Regions from separate parts of the Psychrobacillus sp. FSL K6-2843 genome, predicted to be linked through region 2. Evidence: riboswitches for the same ligand, from Rfam matches in the RefSeq annotation. Region 2 holds a riboswitch; each other region holds the start of a gene.

Region 1 (4,461 bases), 960 kb from region 2:
TAGAGTTTTTCCAAGAAACTGTTGAGTTAGCAAAGGAAAATGATATAGCCATTGTCCATGATTTTGCTTACGGAGGCATCGGCTTTGATGGGAAAAAACCTATTAGTTTCTTACAAGCAAAAGGTGCTAAAGAAGTCGGAATTGAAATGTATACGCTATCCAAAACCTATAATATGGCAGGCTGGCGCGTAGGGTTTGCCTTAGGTAATTCTAAAATGATTGAGGCTATCAATATTATACAAGACCATCTTTTTGTCAGCCTCTTTCCTGCTATTCAATCTGCAGCAGCAGAAGCACTAAATGGGTCTCAGGAATGTGTGGAAGAATTAGTGGCACTCTATGAAAAAAGAAGAAATACTTTCATAGAGGCTTGTCGCAAAATTGGTTGGAATGTGAAAGCTCCTGAAGGCTCATTCTTTGCATGGCTTCCTGTACCAAATGGCTATACTAGTGAACAATTTGCTGACATACTTCTAGAAAAAGCAGATGTTGCTGTCGCTGCTGGCAATGGATTTGGTAAACACGGGGAAGGTTATGTACGCATCGGACTTTTAGTTGATGAGGATCGCCTGATTGAGGCTGTTGACCGTATAGAAAAGCTAGAACTTTTTTAAGAATTAGTTACTGTTATCATCTAAAAGATGTTTAAGTGAAGTTAAAAGACACTAATTTCTATGAAAATAATTGATAAATTGTCTTTATAACCGCATAAAAATTTTTATGACCGGATAGCGCGATTTTATGACCGGATAAAAATTTTTATGACCGGATAGCAACGTTTTATGACCGGATAATTTTTTTTATGACCGTTCAATAAAAAACAAGCTTAATCCTCTGGAGGTATCTTACATGAAAAAATTTATAGGACTATTTATACTTGGTATTTTAGTTTATTTTCTCATCACAATATTAATTAGTGTGTTTAAGTGAAATAGCCAACAAAATAAAAAAAGACTACAAAAGTAGTCTTTTTTTATGTCATATTCTATTGTTTATTTGAATTCTTTTATATGTTAACCTACTACACTTTCTATTCCTCTATTGTCCTGGGGAACTTGCTCCCTTGCTCAATCGGATAAAACTGAATTGCACCAGTCTCTTCATCATGTTTCCGATGGAATTCCATCCCTTTTACTTCGGCTAAGACTAGGTCAACCGTAATTACAGGATTCTCACCTTTGATGAAGTGACCTCCAAAAACAGCACCATATTGATCACACATTGATCCGTGAAAATGTGTGGCATATTTTCCTTCTTGCTGACATATAACTCCTGTACCATGTAAAAATTCTATAGGTCCTTCTTTTACGATCATTTCATTATAGGCTACACCTATTTTCGAGGAATCAGCTGGAATTAAATAGACAAAGCCACATTTTTGAAAGCTTCCAAAGCAGCTAACGACAGTGGCAGAAGTAATTTGATTGGCTTCACATATTGCTTCTATCCCTTCTATCAAATCTGTTCCATATTTTAATCTAGCACCAACTATTCTCTCAAAATCACCTACTGCAAAATTTGCTCTTATTGTCATGTCGATTCCTCCAATTGCATAATTATTTATTATCTTATAATTTTAATCTTTTCTAAAAAATTTTACTATTAAAAAATAGCTCTTGACTTTGTTAGTTTAGTATAGTAAATTTTCATTTATAGAATAAACGAAAAACTTAATAGCTTATTATCTCTTATCAAGAGTAGCTGAGGGACTGGCCCGTTGAAGCTCGGCAACCATCTATACCAAAAGTATAGAAAGGTGCTAAATCCTGCAAAACATTTTTGTTTTGGAAGATAAGAGAGGACAATGCATTTTTGTGTGCCTCTCTTTCTTTTTGAAAGAGAGGCTTTTATATTTATTCGAATTCTTTAATAATTATTAAGGAGGAATTTTAATGAAAAAGGTTGGTTTAGTATTATCAGGAGTTCTATTAACGGGGTTGCTTGCGGCTTGTGGTGATGAATCTAAAGGTGACAAAGCCTTAGATGAAAATAAATTAGTCATAGGTGTAACTGCTGGTCCTCACGAACAAATAGCTGAGGTTGCAGCAGAAGTTGCAGCAAAAGATGGACTAGAAATAGAAATTAAAGCTTTTTCTGATTACATACTTCCAAACACAGCACTTTCTGAAGGTAACCTAGACGCAAATAGCTATCAACATGAGCCTTTTCTTGATGCTTTCAACGAAGACCATGGTACTGAGCTAGTACCAGTTGGTAAAACTATTTTAAACCCAATGGGTATTTACTCTGAAAAATTTAAATCGTTCGAAGATTTACCAGAAGGTGCCACATTTGGATTACCAAACGACCCAACTAACGGTTCACGCGCATTATATATACTAGAGGAAAATGGCTTTATTAAAATTAAAGAAGATAAAAAAGAAAATGCTTCTATTTATGATATCGAAGAAAACCCTAAGAATATTGAATTTATCGAATTAGAGGCTGCTCAAATACCGAAACAGCTTAGCGAGGTAGATGCTGCAGCAATCAATACAAATTTTGCTTTGGCTGCTGGCATTAACCCGAAGGAAGACTCAATTCTTTTAGAGTCATCTAACTCTCCATATGTGAACTATATCGTTGTCCGCGCGGAAAACGAAGATGATCCAACCGTTCAAAAGTTTGTAAAAGCTTATCAATCAGAGGAAGTCAGAACATTTATCGAAGAAGAGTTTCAAGGTTCTGTGTTAGCAAGCTGGGATGAGTAGAAATAACAAAAACGTTGCCGCAACCGGTAACGTTTTCTTTAGAAAGGAAGATTTAACATGATAGTTTTAGAGAATATTACAAAGGAATTCATCAGCAAAAGCAACACAGTAAAGGCTGTCAGTAACGTAAGTCTTCATGTAAGAAAAGGTGAAATTCACGGAGTTATCGGCTATAGCGGAGCAGGGAAAAGCACACTTATCAGATGTGTTAACCTGCTCGAAAAGCCAACAAAAGGCAAAGTATACATTAATGGCGAAGAAATAACCCCCCTTCCCCTTCCTCAACTTCGAAAAGTCAGAAACAAAATAGGCATGATTTTTCAAGGATTTAACCTTTTAAAAACTGCCACTGTTTACGACAATATCGCTATACCTTTAAAGCTGCTTGGCTACGACAAGAACGAAGTTAAAAAAAGAGTGGAAAAATATTTAGAAATAGTAGGCTTAACCGATAAGCATAAAAGCTATCCAAACCAGCTTTCTGGCGGCCAAAAGCAACGTGTAGCTATTGCAAGAGCTCTCTCCCAGGAACCAGAAGTATTATTAAGTGATGAAGCAACAAGTGCTCTGGATCCAGAAACGACTGACTCAATATTAGAGCTCTTATTAAAGATCAATAAGGAGTTAGGTATAACTATTCTTTTAATAACTCATGAAATGAATGTTATTCAAAAGATTTGTGATCATGTGTATGTGATGGAAAACGGAGAAGTTGTAGAAGAGAACACAGCTATTAATCTTTTCACGAAGCCTAGTCATCCGACAACTAAAAAGTTCTTAAACACAATTAGTCAACGTAACTTATCCCCTTCCCTTATTTCTCAGCTCCATGTGACGGGTGCAGTCACTCGCTTGACTTTCGTTGGGGAAAGTACTGGAAAACCATTATTAGCAGAGGTTAGTCAGAAGTTTGATGTACAACCAAATATCTTAACGGCCAATATTATTGAATTGAAAAACGGAATTGTCGGTAATATCGTGATTCATTTAGTAGGAGAAAAAAATCAAGTACAATCAGCTATTCGCTTCTTAGAAGAACAAGGAGTTGGAACTGAGAGCTTGGAGGTGCACTCATGAGTAGATTCGAACAATTCACTAATCAATGGTTGCCAATCATCGGAGAATCTGTAATTGAAACATTTCAGATGGTAGGCATATCTTTATTCTTTTCCATAATCATTGGTATCCCACTTGGAATACTTATCGTTCTAACTAGACCAGGTCAAGCGTTACAAAATGCGGTTATATACCAAGTTAGTAACCTTCTGATTAATATAATTCGTTCTATTCCATTTATTATTCTACTATTTTTTATCCTTCCTTTTACTAAATTTATTGTTGGAACTACGATCGGTGTTAAGGGTGTTATCGTTCCATTAGTAATTTATACTGCTCCATATATTGCACGATTGATGGAATCCGCACTTTTAGAGGTACAGAATGGTGTCATTGAAGCTTATACAGCGATGGGAATTAAAACTCCTTCTATCATTTGGCATGTGCTACTGCGTGAGGCACGTCCTTCAATTATTTTAGGCTTAACTATTTCGACAGTGGGATTAATCGGAGCTACGGCAATGGCAGGTATGGTCGGTGCAGGTGGACTTGGTGACCTAGCATATCGTTTTGGGCATTTACGATATGAAGAAGATATCATGTATGCCACGGTGCTTATATTGATCATTCTAGTTCAAGGTATTCAGTCTATCGGTAACAGATTAGCTGCAAGGATAAAAAAAGATTAAACGGA
Region 2 (4,461 bases):
CGTTACGAGGAACTAATACCTCAGAAGGAACTCCATCGATGCTTGTAGGAATATCTAAACCGAATACTGCATCTTTTGTTGTTTCCACTTCGTTTAATTTCCCTTCAATCGCTGCACGGACCATTGTACGAGTGTAAGAAAGCTTCATACGACTTCCTACGCCATATTCTCCACCAGTCCAGCCAGTGTTCACTAGAAATACTTGTGCTCCATGCTCGTCAATTTTCTTACCAAGCATTTCTGCATAAACTGTTGCATGCAATGGAAGGAATGGAGACCCGAAGCATGTTGAGAATGCAGGCTGAGGAGAAGTAACTCCACGTTCTGTACCAGCTAATTTAGACGTAAACCCACTTAAGAAGTGATACATTGCTTGCTCTTTAGTAAGTTTGCTGATAGGAGGTAGCACGCCAAATGCATCTGCAGTTAAGAAGATGATTGTATTTGGATGACCCGCTACAGATGGATCTACAATATTATCGATATATTGAATTGGGTAAGCTGCACGTGTATTTTCTGTTAAAGAGTTATCTGCATAATCTGCAACTCGTGTTGTATGGTCAACAACAACGTTTTCTAAAACAGTACCAAATTTAATAGCGTCAAAGATTTGTGGTTCATTTTCTCTTGTTAGGTCGATACATTTTGCGTAGCAGCCACCTTCAATATTAAATACACCATTATCTGACCAACCATGTTCATCATCACCGATTAGCTTTCTTCCAGCATCAGCAGATAATGTAGTTTTACCTGTACCTGAAAGGCCGAAGAATAACGTTACATCGCCTTTTTCTCCAACGTTAGCAGAGCAGTGCATAGGCAAAATATTTTGTTCTGGCAATAAATAGTTCATAATAGAGAAGATAGATTTTTTCATTTCTCCTGCGTATTCTGTTCCACCAATTAAAACAATACGTTTTTCCATAGAAACAATGATAAAAGTCTCTGAATTTGTTCCATCAATAGCAGGATCTGCTTTGAAGTTTGGTGCGCTGATTACAGTAAAGTCTGCTTTATGAGCTACTAACTCTTCTTCAGAAGGACGGATAAATAGTTGGTGAGCAAAAAGGTTATGCCAAGCATACTCGTTTATTACTTGAATGCTTAGACGCGAATCCTTATCAGCACCAGCAAATCCTTTGAATACAAATAGTTCATTTTGTTCTTTTAAATAGTTCATAACTTTTGTATATAGTGCTTCAAAATGAGAAGATGAGATAGGTTGGTTTACAGAGCCCCAATCGATTTTGTCTTTTGAGATAGGTTCATCAACAATATACTTGTCTTGTGGAGAACGTCCTGTATATTTGCCTGTCTCTGCTTTAACAGCTCCAGTTGAAGTTAGTACTGCTTCTCCTCTAGAAGTAGCTTTTTCCACCAATTGTGGTACTGATAATTGAAGGCTAATGTTGTTACCAGCTAACAATTCGTTCAGTTCGCTCACAGTATCGATTGAATTCATTTAGTATTACCATCCTTTTTTAATTTTTATCTCTTCATGTAAATAGTCAACATAAAGAGGATTTTTCATTGATATGTGAAATAGTATAACACATTACACTAAATAGTCTACACTAATAGAAGCCCATTATTGGAATAATTTTTGTTTTTGAGAAAAAATTACATTTAATCGGTTGACTTATAACTAATTTTTACGTATGATGGTGAATTGAACGGATACTCTTATTCCGAGCTGGTGGAGGGGTCAGGCCCTGTGAAACCCGGCAACCTGTAATTGAAAAATCATTACAAAGGTGCCCAACCTGAGACAAGGTGAAATTCCTTGATTGATAAGAGTGAAAGGTGTTTATGATATTAATCCCTTTCCTCATGTAATTACGTGAGTGAAAGGTTTTTTTATTTTACATCGCCCTAAATCCTTGTGTGCCAAGTCCGAAGCAGCTTCAAGTTTACTATTGGCTTGACATGGGAATGAGTACCGTATCAATTCCTGAGAGAAATCTCGCAGGATATAGGAGGGAATCTTTTGACACAACGTCGATTATTTACATCGGAGTCAGTAACAGAAGGGCATCCAGATAAAATTTGTGACCAAATTTCTGATGCTATATTAGATGCAATTTTAACGGAAGACCCTAATGCACGAGTTGCTTGTGAAACAACCGTTACTACAGGTTTAGTGTTAGTTGCAGGAGAAATAACAACTTCTACATATGTAGACATACCTAAAGTTGTACGTTCGACTATCCAAGAAATTGGTTATACACGTGCTAAATACGGCTTTGACTCTGAAACTTCAGCAGTTTTAACTGCGATTGATGAGCAATCCGCTGATATTGCTATGGGTGTAGACCAAGCGCTAGAGGCTAGAGAAGGTGCGATGACTGATTCAGATATCGAGGCTATTGGAGCAGGAGACCAAGGGTTAATGTTTGGTTACGCATGTAATGAAACTCCAGAGCTTATGCCATTACCGATCAGTCTAGCTCACAAACTTGCCCGTCGCTTAGCACAGGTTCGGAAGGATGAAACTTTAGACTACTTACGACCAGACGGTAAAACACAGGTAACAGTTGAATATGATGAAAATAACAACCCTGTTCATATTGATACGATTGTTATTTCTACACAACATCACCCAGAAATAACTTTAGAACAAATCCAAAGAGATTTAAAAGAGCATGTTATAAAACCGGTAGTACCTACTGATTTAATAACAGAGGAAACGAAATACTTTATTAACCCGACGGGACGCTTTGTTATTGGTGGTCCTCAAGGTGATGCTGGACTAACTGGACGTAAAATTATTGTTGATACATACGGAGGTTATGCTCGCCATGGAGGAGGAGCTTTCTCTGGAAAAGATCCAACAAAAGTAGACCGTTCTGCAGCTTATGCCGCTCGTTATGTAGCAAAAAATATTGTTGCTGCTGGTCTTGCAGATCGCTGTGAGGTACAACTAGCGTATGCAATCGGTGTAGCACAACCAGTTTCTATCGCAATCGATACATTTGGTACAGGAAAAGTAGCAGAGGCGGATTTAGTATCATATATCCGTGATCTATTTGACCTTCGTCCAGCTGGAATTATTAAAATGCTAGACCTTCGTCGCCCAATTTACAAGCAAACGGCAGCTTACGGACATTTCGGACGTACTGACATCGATGCTCCATGGGAAAAAACCGACAAGGCAGAGCAATTAAAGCAAAAAGCGGGTATTTAAGAATTCAGAGACTTCCTTCTATTGGAATGCCTCGCCTAAAGAAAGAAGGTATTAAGAGGCTAGCCTCTTAATACCTTTTGTTTTTTTCAAACAATTATACAGCTTAACGGTAAATAGGCTGACCAAATAAATGGATCTATTTACTCTTAATGGATTATTGTATAAAAATAACCGGAGTCAAATTTATAAAAATTTTAAAATTAGGTGTTTCTTAATTCTAATTTATTCTATTTTAAATTCGATCTTTCTATAAGGGTTTGATGGATTTATAGTACTGTCCTTTTTCAGCATATTCATGAATAATTCGTTGGACATCTTTTTTATCTTCGTCATTCAATTCACGTATAATCTTAGCTGGACTACCGAATGCTAAAGTATTAGGCGGGATTTTTTTCCCTTGAGGGACAAGACTACCAGCTCCAATAAATGCTCCTTCGCCTATTTCTGCACCATCTAAAATAATGGACCCCATGCCTATTAATGCGCCTTTACGTATAGTACAGCTATGTAATGTAACCTGATGGCCAACAGTTACCTCATCTTCAATTATGAGTGGATTATTTGGGCTTTGATGAAGGCAACTTAAATCTTGAATACTAACTCTGCTTCCTATTATAGTAGGGGCAACGTCCCCTCTTATTACCGTATTAAACCAAATTGTAGTCTCTGGACCGATTGTAACATCACCTGTGATTGTGACATAATCAGCAATATAGGCAGATGCATCAATCGAAGGTTTCTTATCTTTGTATGGATAAATCAAAATAGACACGCTCCTTTGTTTTTCTAGAGTATAATTAATCCTATCAAACAAATCGAAAGAAAGAAATAAATAGGACGTAGAGAGTGTTACAGAAATGAGGTATGTTGAACATGTGGAAGTGGGAGTCAGATGAAAAGGCTAAAGCGGTTGTAATTATTGTTCATAGTGCCTATGAGCATCACAGACGTTATGCTTGGCTAATCGAAAAATTGCGAAGCTCAAATTGCCATATAGTGATGGGAGATTTGCCAGGTCACGGGGAGTTAGTGAGAACCAAGACCATTCACGATGAATCCTTTGATCTTTATAAAGACTACATAAAGCAAGCATTGCAGGTTGCTGTTTCATATGACCTTCCTATTTTTATAGTAGGACACGGGCTTGGAGCAACCTTAGTTATGAAGATGTTACATAAGATAGAGGTGGAATATGCTGGTGTTATCTTAACATCTCCGTGGCTTTTGTTAAAAAAACTTCCTTCCAAGTGGACAAAGGCATTAGCTAAAATCTCTGT
Region 3 (4,461 bases), 1.5 Mb from region 2:
TTTTCCAAACGCTAATGCACTTAAAATCATTAATTTGCGAAATGCATCCTGACCAGAGATATCATTGTAAGGATCTGCCTCCGCATACCCTAATAACTGTGCTTCTTTTAACGCATCTTCAAATGGAGATTCTTCTAAACGCATTTGTGTCAAAATATAATTGGACGTTCCGTTTAAAATACCTTGAATCTTTTTTACTGAGTTTACTTGAAGTAGATTTTTTAATGTCTTAATAATTGGGACTCCACCTGCAGTGGTCGCCTCATACCCTACAAAAACTCCTCGTGACTTTGCGCGTTCCTGCAATGGGATACTATATTTTGAGAACATGACCTTATTTGCTGTAATGACGTGACAGCCCTTGTCTATCGCTCTACATAAATAGCTATAAGCCGGCTCTTCGTTAACTATTGCTTCAAAAACTACTTGAAGCCCAGGAATATTTTCAATATCCTCAAAGTCATCTGTCACTAATACGCCTGGGGTCTCGGGTCTTTCTTTAGCTAAATTATTAATGAGAATCGCACAAATTTCGATGTCCAATCCTAATGACTTTTTTAAGTCTTCTCGTTTTTCATTCACAATGTGATAAATCCCTTGGCCGACTGTTCCAAATCCTAAGATTGCTGCTTTTATTTTTGCCATGCTGTCTCCTCCAAATGAATCTGTACAATTGAATTTAAATAATCGTACTTGAATAAAATTTCAATTAACTAATTGACTATTTTACATATTGTAGACTATTTCCACTCAGTTAACAACAAAATTCTATATAGAGAGGACATTTGTTTTCTCTAAAAGTACTTTTCCAAGTGCTTCTTGTAAATCTTCTACTGCCTCCAAGCCTACAGACAAGCGAATTAGATCCTCTGTAACCCCTGTTTTTACTAAATCCTCCGGTGTAAGTTGTTGGTGAGTAGTGGAAGCTGGATGAATAATTAGAGATTTTGCGTCTCCCACATTTGCTACATGTGACCAAATCTCTATATTATCGATAATATGTCTACCTGCTTCTCTACCTCCCTTTGCTCCAAATGTCAAAATAGAACCGTATCCATTCTTTAAATACTTTTTAGCAAGTTCATGTGTAGGATGGCTTTCAAGCCCTAAATAGTTAACCCATGAAACTTCCTCATTGTCATTTAAGTACTCCGCAATTTTCTGGGCATTTTCGTTATGTCTTGGCACTCGTAAGTGAAGTGTTTCTAATCCTTGAAGAAAGGAGAAAGCTGCTTCTGGGCTTAGAGAAGGGCCAAAATCACGTAGCAACTGGACTCTTAGCTTTATAGCAAATGCCACGCCTGGAACATCGATTCCGTAGCGCAAACCATGATAGGTTACGTCTGGCTCTGTAAAGCCCGGGAATTTTTCAGAATTCCAGTTGAAGTTACCTCCATCAACTACTACTCCACCAATTGTTGTACCGTGACCTCCAATCCATTTTGTCGCCGAATGGATAACAATATGAGCGCCATGCTCAATTGGATTTGAACCAAACGGAGTAGCGAAAGTATTATCTACTAGTAATGGAACCCCCACTTCGTTCGCAATGGTAGCTACCTGCTCCACATCCAGTACATTTAAGCTTGGATTTCCAATAATTTCAGCAAAAAAACCTTTTGTCTTCTCAGTAACTGCTGATCTGAAATTCTCAGGATCCGTTGAATCTATAAACTTTACAGTAATTCCATAGCGAGGAAGTGTATGAGCAAAAAGATTAAAGGTCCCTCCATATAAGTTTTCAGCTGCGATAATTTCATCTCCAGCGCCTGCAATATTTAAAATAGAAAATGCAATGGCTGCCATCCCTGATGAAAGGGCCACTGCGGCAGTACCTCCTTCAAGTAATGCAATTCTTTGCTCAAAAACATCAACTGTTGGGTTTGTTATTCGGGAATAGATGTTACCAGTCTCTTTTAATGCAAATAGATTTTGAGCATGCTCAGTGTTTTGAAATACATATGAGGTTGTTTTGTGAATCGGTACCGCTCTTGATCCTGTGACTGGATCCGGTTGTTGTCCACCATGCAATAGAAGTGTTTCTTTTTGAAGATTTGTCATTTTGAATTCCTCCGTTATTAGTAGATTAGATGGATGCTTGGAGGCGGGAGAGGATTATAGAACTGCCAATGTAAAAACCCCTCTTCACTTAAGAAGAGGGGTCAAATTGACATGTTCCTCCTCTTATCTTCCAAATTCATAAAAGAATTTGTAGGATTTAGCACCTTTCCAAGTAAAAGAACTTGGTGGTTGCCGGGCATCGTAGGGCCTATTCCCTCCGCCACTCTTGATAAGAGTATTAGATTAGTGTTCCATCTTGTTACACAGTATAAATCCTCCGTTATTTATAAGTCAAGTTATTTTATATAAAATTCTGAAACTTCATCATTTTATAATCGTTTAATATAATAGATAGAATATTATTTTTGGGGGTGTCATAGAATGATTATTTGGAGTGTTAGCATTCTTTTAATAGGCTACTTAGTTGGTTCGATTCATGGATCAAAATTAGCCCAATGGATGAGTGGTGTTAATATAAAAAAAGAAGGCTTAAATAATTCAGGAGCTTCCAACGCCACCATAGTGCTTGGATGGAAGTATGGCGTTTTAGTAGGAGCCATAGATATTTTAAAAGGCGCAATTATGATTATTGGGGCAAGATTAATTGCTCCGCAGCTGACCTCACTTAGTACCTCTGAGCTTGATTTTTTGCTGTATATAGCTGGTGCTGCTGTAATCTTAGGGCATAACTTTCCTATTTACACGAAATTTAAAGGCGGTAAAGGCACAGCTTCCATCATTGGAGTACTGCTAGCGTTACATTGGCCGGTTGGATTAGCAGGACTATTATTGTTAATCTGCATCACACTTTTGACTGATTATTTATTGATAGGTGTATTCTTTTTCTACCTTATCTTTATAGGAGCCTCTATATGGACCGCAGATGGAATAGGCCCAATCATAGTTGCAGGATTTCTATTTCTAATGGCATCGTTCTTACATATAGAGAATGTTCAGCGGTTAATTCGAAAAGAAGAAGTAAAGATTTCCTCTGTTATGAAGAAAAAAAAGCCATCACTGTAAAAGGAGTGGTTAAATGAGCAAAAAAAAGAGGTGGATTGTGCTAGTTCCTTTAATAATAATGGCAACTAGTGGATTCGGTATGTGGATGCTTACAAGCAAATGGCTAGAGGATGGGTTAAAACCTAAGGCAAACGGCTCCAATGAATACGCAATTGTATTAGGGGCCAAGGTTAAACAAGGCCAGATCCCTTCTCTTGCACTACGATATCGTCTAGAGGCCGCACTAGAATATGCAAACACATATCATAATGTAAAGCTCGTTGTGACTGGAGGACAAGGACCGGACGAGGATATAGAGGAAGCAGCGGTTATGAAGGAATATCTCATGGAGAATGGAATCCCCGAGAGTCGAATAATCGTAGAAGATCAATCCACTTCTACGTATGAAAACCTTCTGTTCTCCCAACAGCTTCTACCCGATAGCGTTACCTCTGTCACAATTATTACGAGCGATTTTCATCTACAACGGGCAAAGATTATTGCAGAAGGAATAGGATGGAATGCAGATGTGGTTGCTGCTAAGACACCACAAATTTCAGAGGCAAAATTGCGATTACGTGAAAGGGCTGCCTTGCTCAAAACCTTTGTATCTGGAAAATAATAAAAGGGAGAGATGCAAAAATTATAATCTCTCCCCAGCTAAAAGAACGAATTGACTTCTTTACTCAAGCTCCCTTTGTTGCATCGATTCTCCTCTCTATCTTTCTATCCACTATAAGCTCTTGCAGAATTTACTTGAGGCTCTTTTTAATTCATCGTTAATCCTTTACCCAATAAGTGCTGCCATCATCTTTTCTATCTAAAAACCCATATTCGATTAAATAACGTCTTAACGTCACATAATCCTCATAGACATTTTTTAAAATCGTATTTATTTCTTTTTCAGTGTAATTTTTCTCTTGTTCAAAACGTTGAATAATAACTCTAAGTGTTGAAAGCTTTTGTTTTTCCTTTTTTGGAAATTTTAGCATTGGTCCGTTAATCCCCTCGGGAAAAAATTTGCTTTCGAGTTCAGCTTGTTCTTCTTCCGTGATATTGTAGCGATCATCCACCATGGTTGCATTCTTGTGAACAGGCAGGAATGCAGGAGCATGATTATCTCTTTCCTTCAACAGTTCCATCATTGTTAAAAATATTTTCGCCTGTCTTTCCTTTTCCTTTAGAACAAACCGATGATTTCGAATAGTTGAGGCACTCCCTATTCCTAGCTCCTTTTGGATCTCTAAATCACTCTTCCCCTCAAAAAATAGACGAATCAGACTGTTTTGATGTTCGGTCAAGCCCGTTAGCTTTTTGTTTAAACCACTTAAATACTCAAAAATTGACACATGTTTGTTGCCGATATGACGAATCATAAACTTCTCTGCTTCATATAAC

What was found. A riboswitch is a leader RNA that binds a small molecule or an ion and turns the genes downstream of it on or off. The one in region 2 is predicted to bind S-adenosylmethionine.
Region 1: linked by a shared signal. The riboswitch ahead of MKY94_RS09345 (MetQ/NlpA family ABC transporter substrate-binding protein) and the one ahead of metK (methionine adenosyltransferase) in region 2 are both predicted to bind S-adenosylmethionine.
Region 3: linked by a shared signal. The riboswitch ahead of MKY94_RS01040 (aminotransferase class I/II-fold pyridoxal phosphate-dependent enzyme) and the one ahead of metK (methionine adenosyltransferase) in region 2 are both predicted to bind S-adenosylmethionine.

Annotation. Positions count from the first base shown of each region.
Region 1 is NZ_CP152021.1:1,870,531-1,874,991, reverse strand. It holds gene MKY94_RS09355 (pyridoxal phosphate-dependent aminotransferase) at 1-614, shown strand, start outside; gene MKY94_RS09350 (PPC domain-containing DNA-binding protein) at 1,031-1,534, opposite strand; SAM riboswitch class I at 1,686-1,798, shown strand; gene MKY94_RS09345 (MetQ/NlpA family ABC transporter substrate-binding protein) at 1,893-2,711, shown strand; gene MKY94_RS09340 (ATP-binding cassette domain-containing protein) at 2,769-3,788, shown strand; gene MKY94_RS09335 (methionine ABC transporter permease) at 3,785-4,456, shown strand.
Region 2 is NZ_CP152021.1:2,830,337-2,834,797, reverse strand. It holds gene pckA (phosphoenolpyruvate carboxykinase (ATP)) at 1-1,462, opposite strand, end outside; SAM riboswitch class I at 1,681-1,797, shown strand; gene metK (methionine adenosyltransferase) at 1,988-3,184, shown strand; gene MKY94_RS14250 (gamma carbonic anhydrase family protein) at 3,432-3,947, opposite strand; gene MKY94_RS14245 (alpha/beta hydrolase) at 4,058-4,461, shown strand, end outside.
Region 3 is NZ_CP152021.1:196,257-200,717, reverse strand. It holds gene MKY94_RS01045 (homoserine dehydrogenase) at 1-645, opposite strand, end outside; gene MKY94_RS01040 (aminotransferase class I/II-fold pyridoxal phosphate-dependent enzyme) at 769-2,061, opposite strand; SAM riboswitch class I at 2,182-2,297, opposite strand; gene MKY94_RS01035 (glycerol-3-phosphate acyltransferase) at 2,443-3,084, shown strand; gene MKY94_RS01030 (YdcF family protein) at 3,098-3,685, shown strand; gene MKY94_RS01025 (DUF2087 domain-containing protein) at 3,843-4,461, opposite strand, start outside.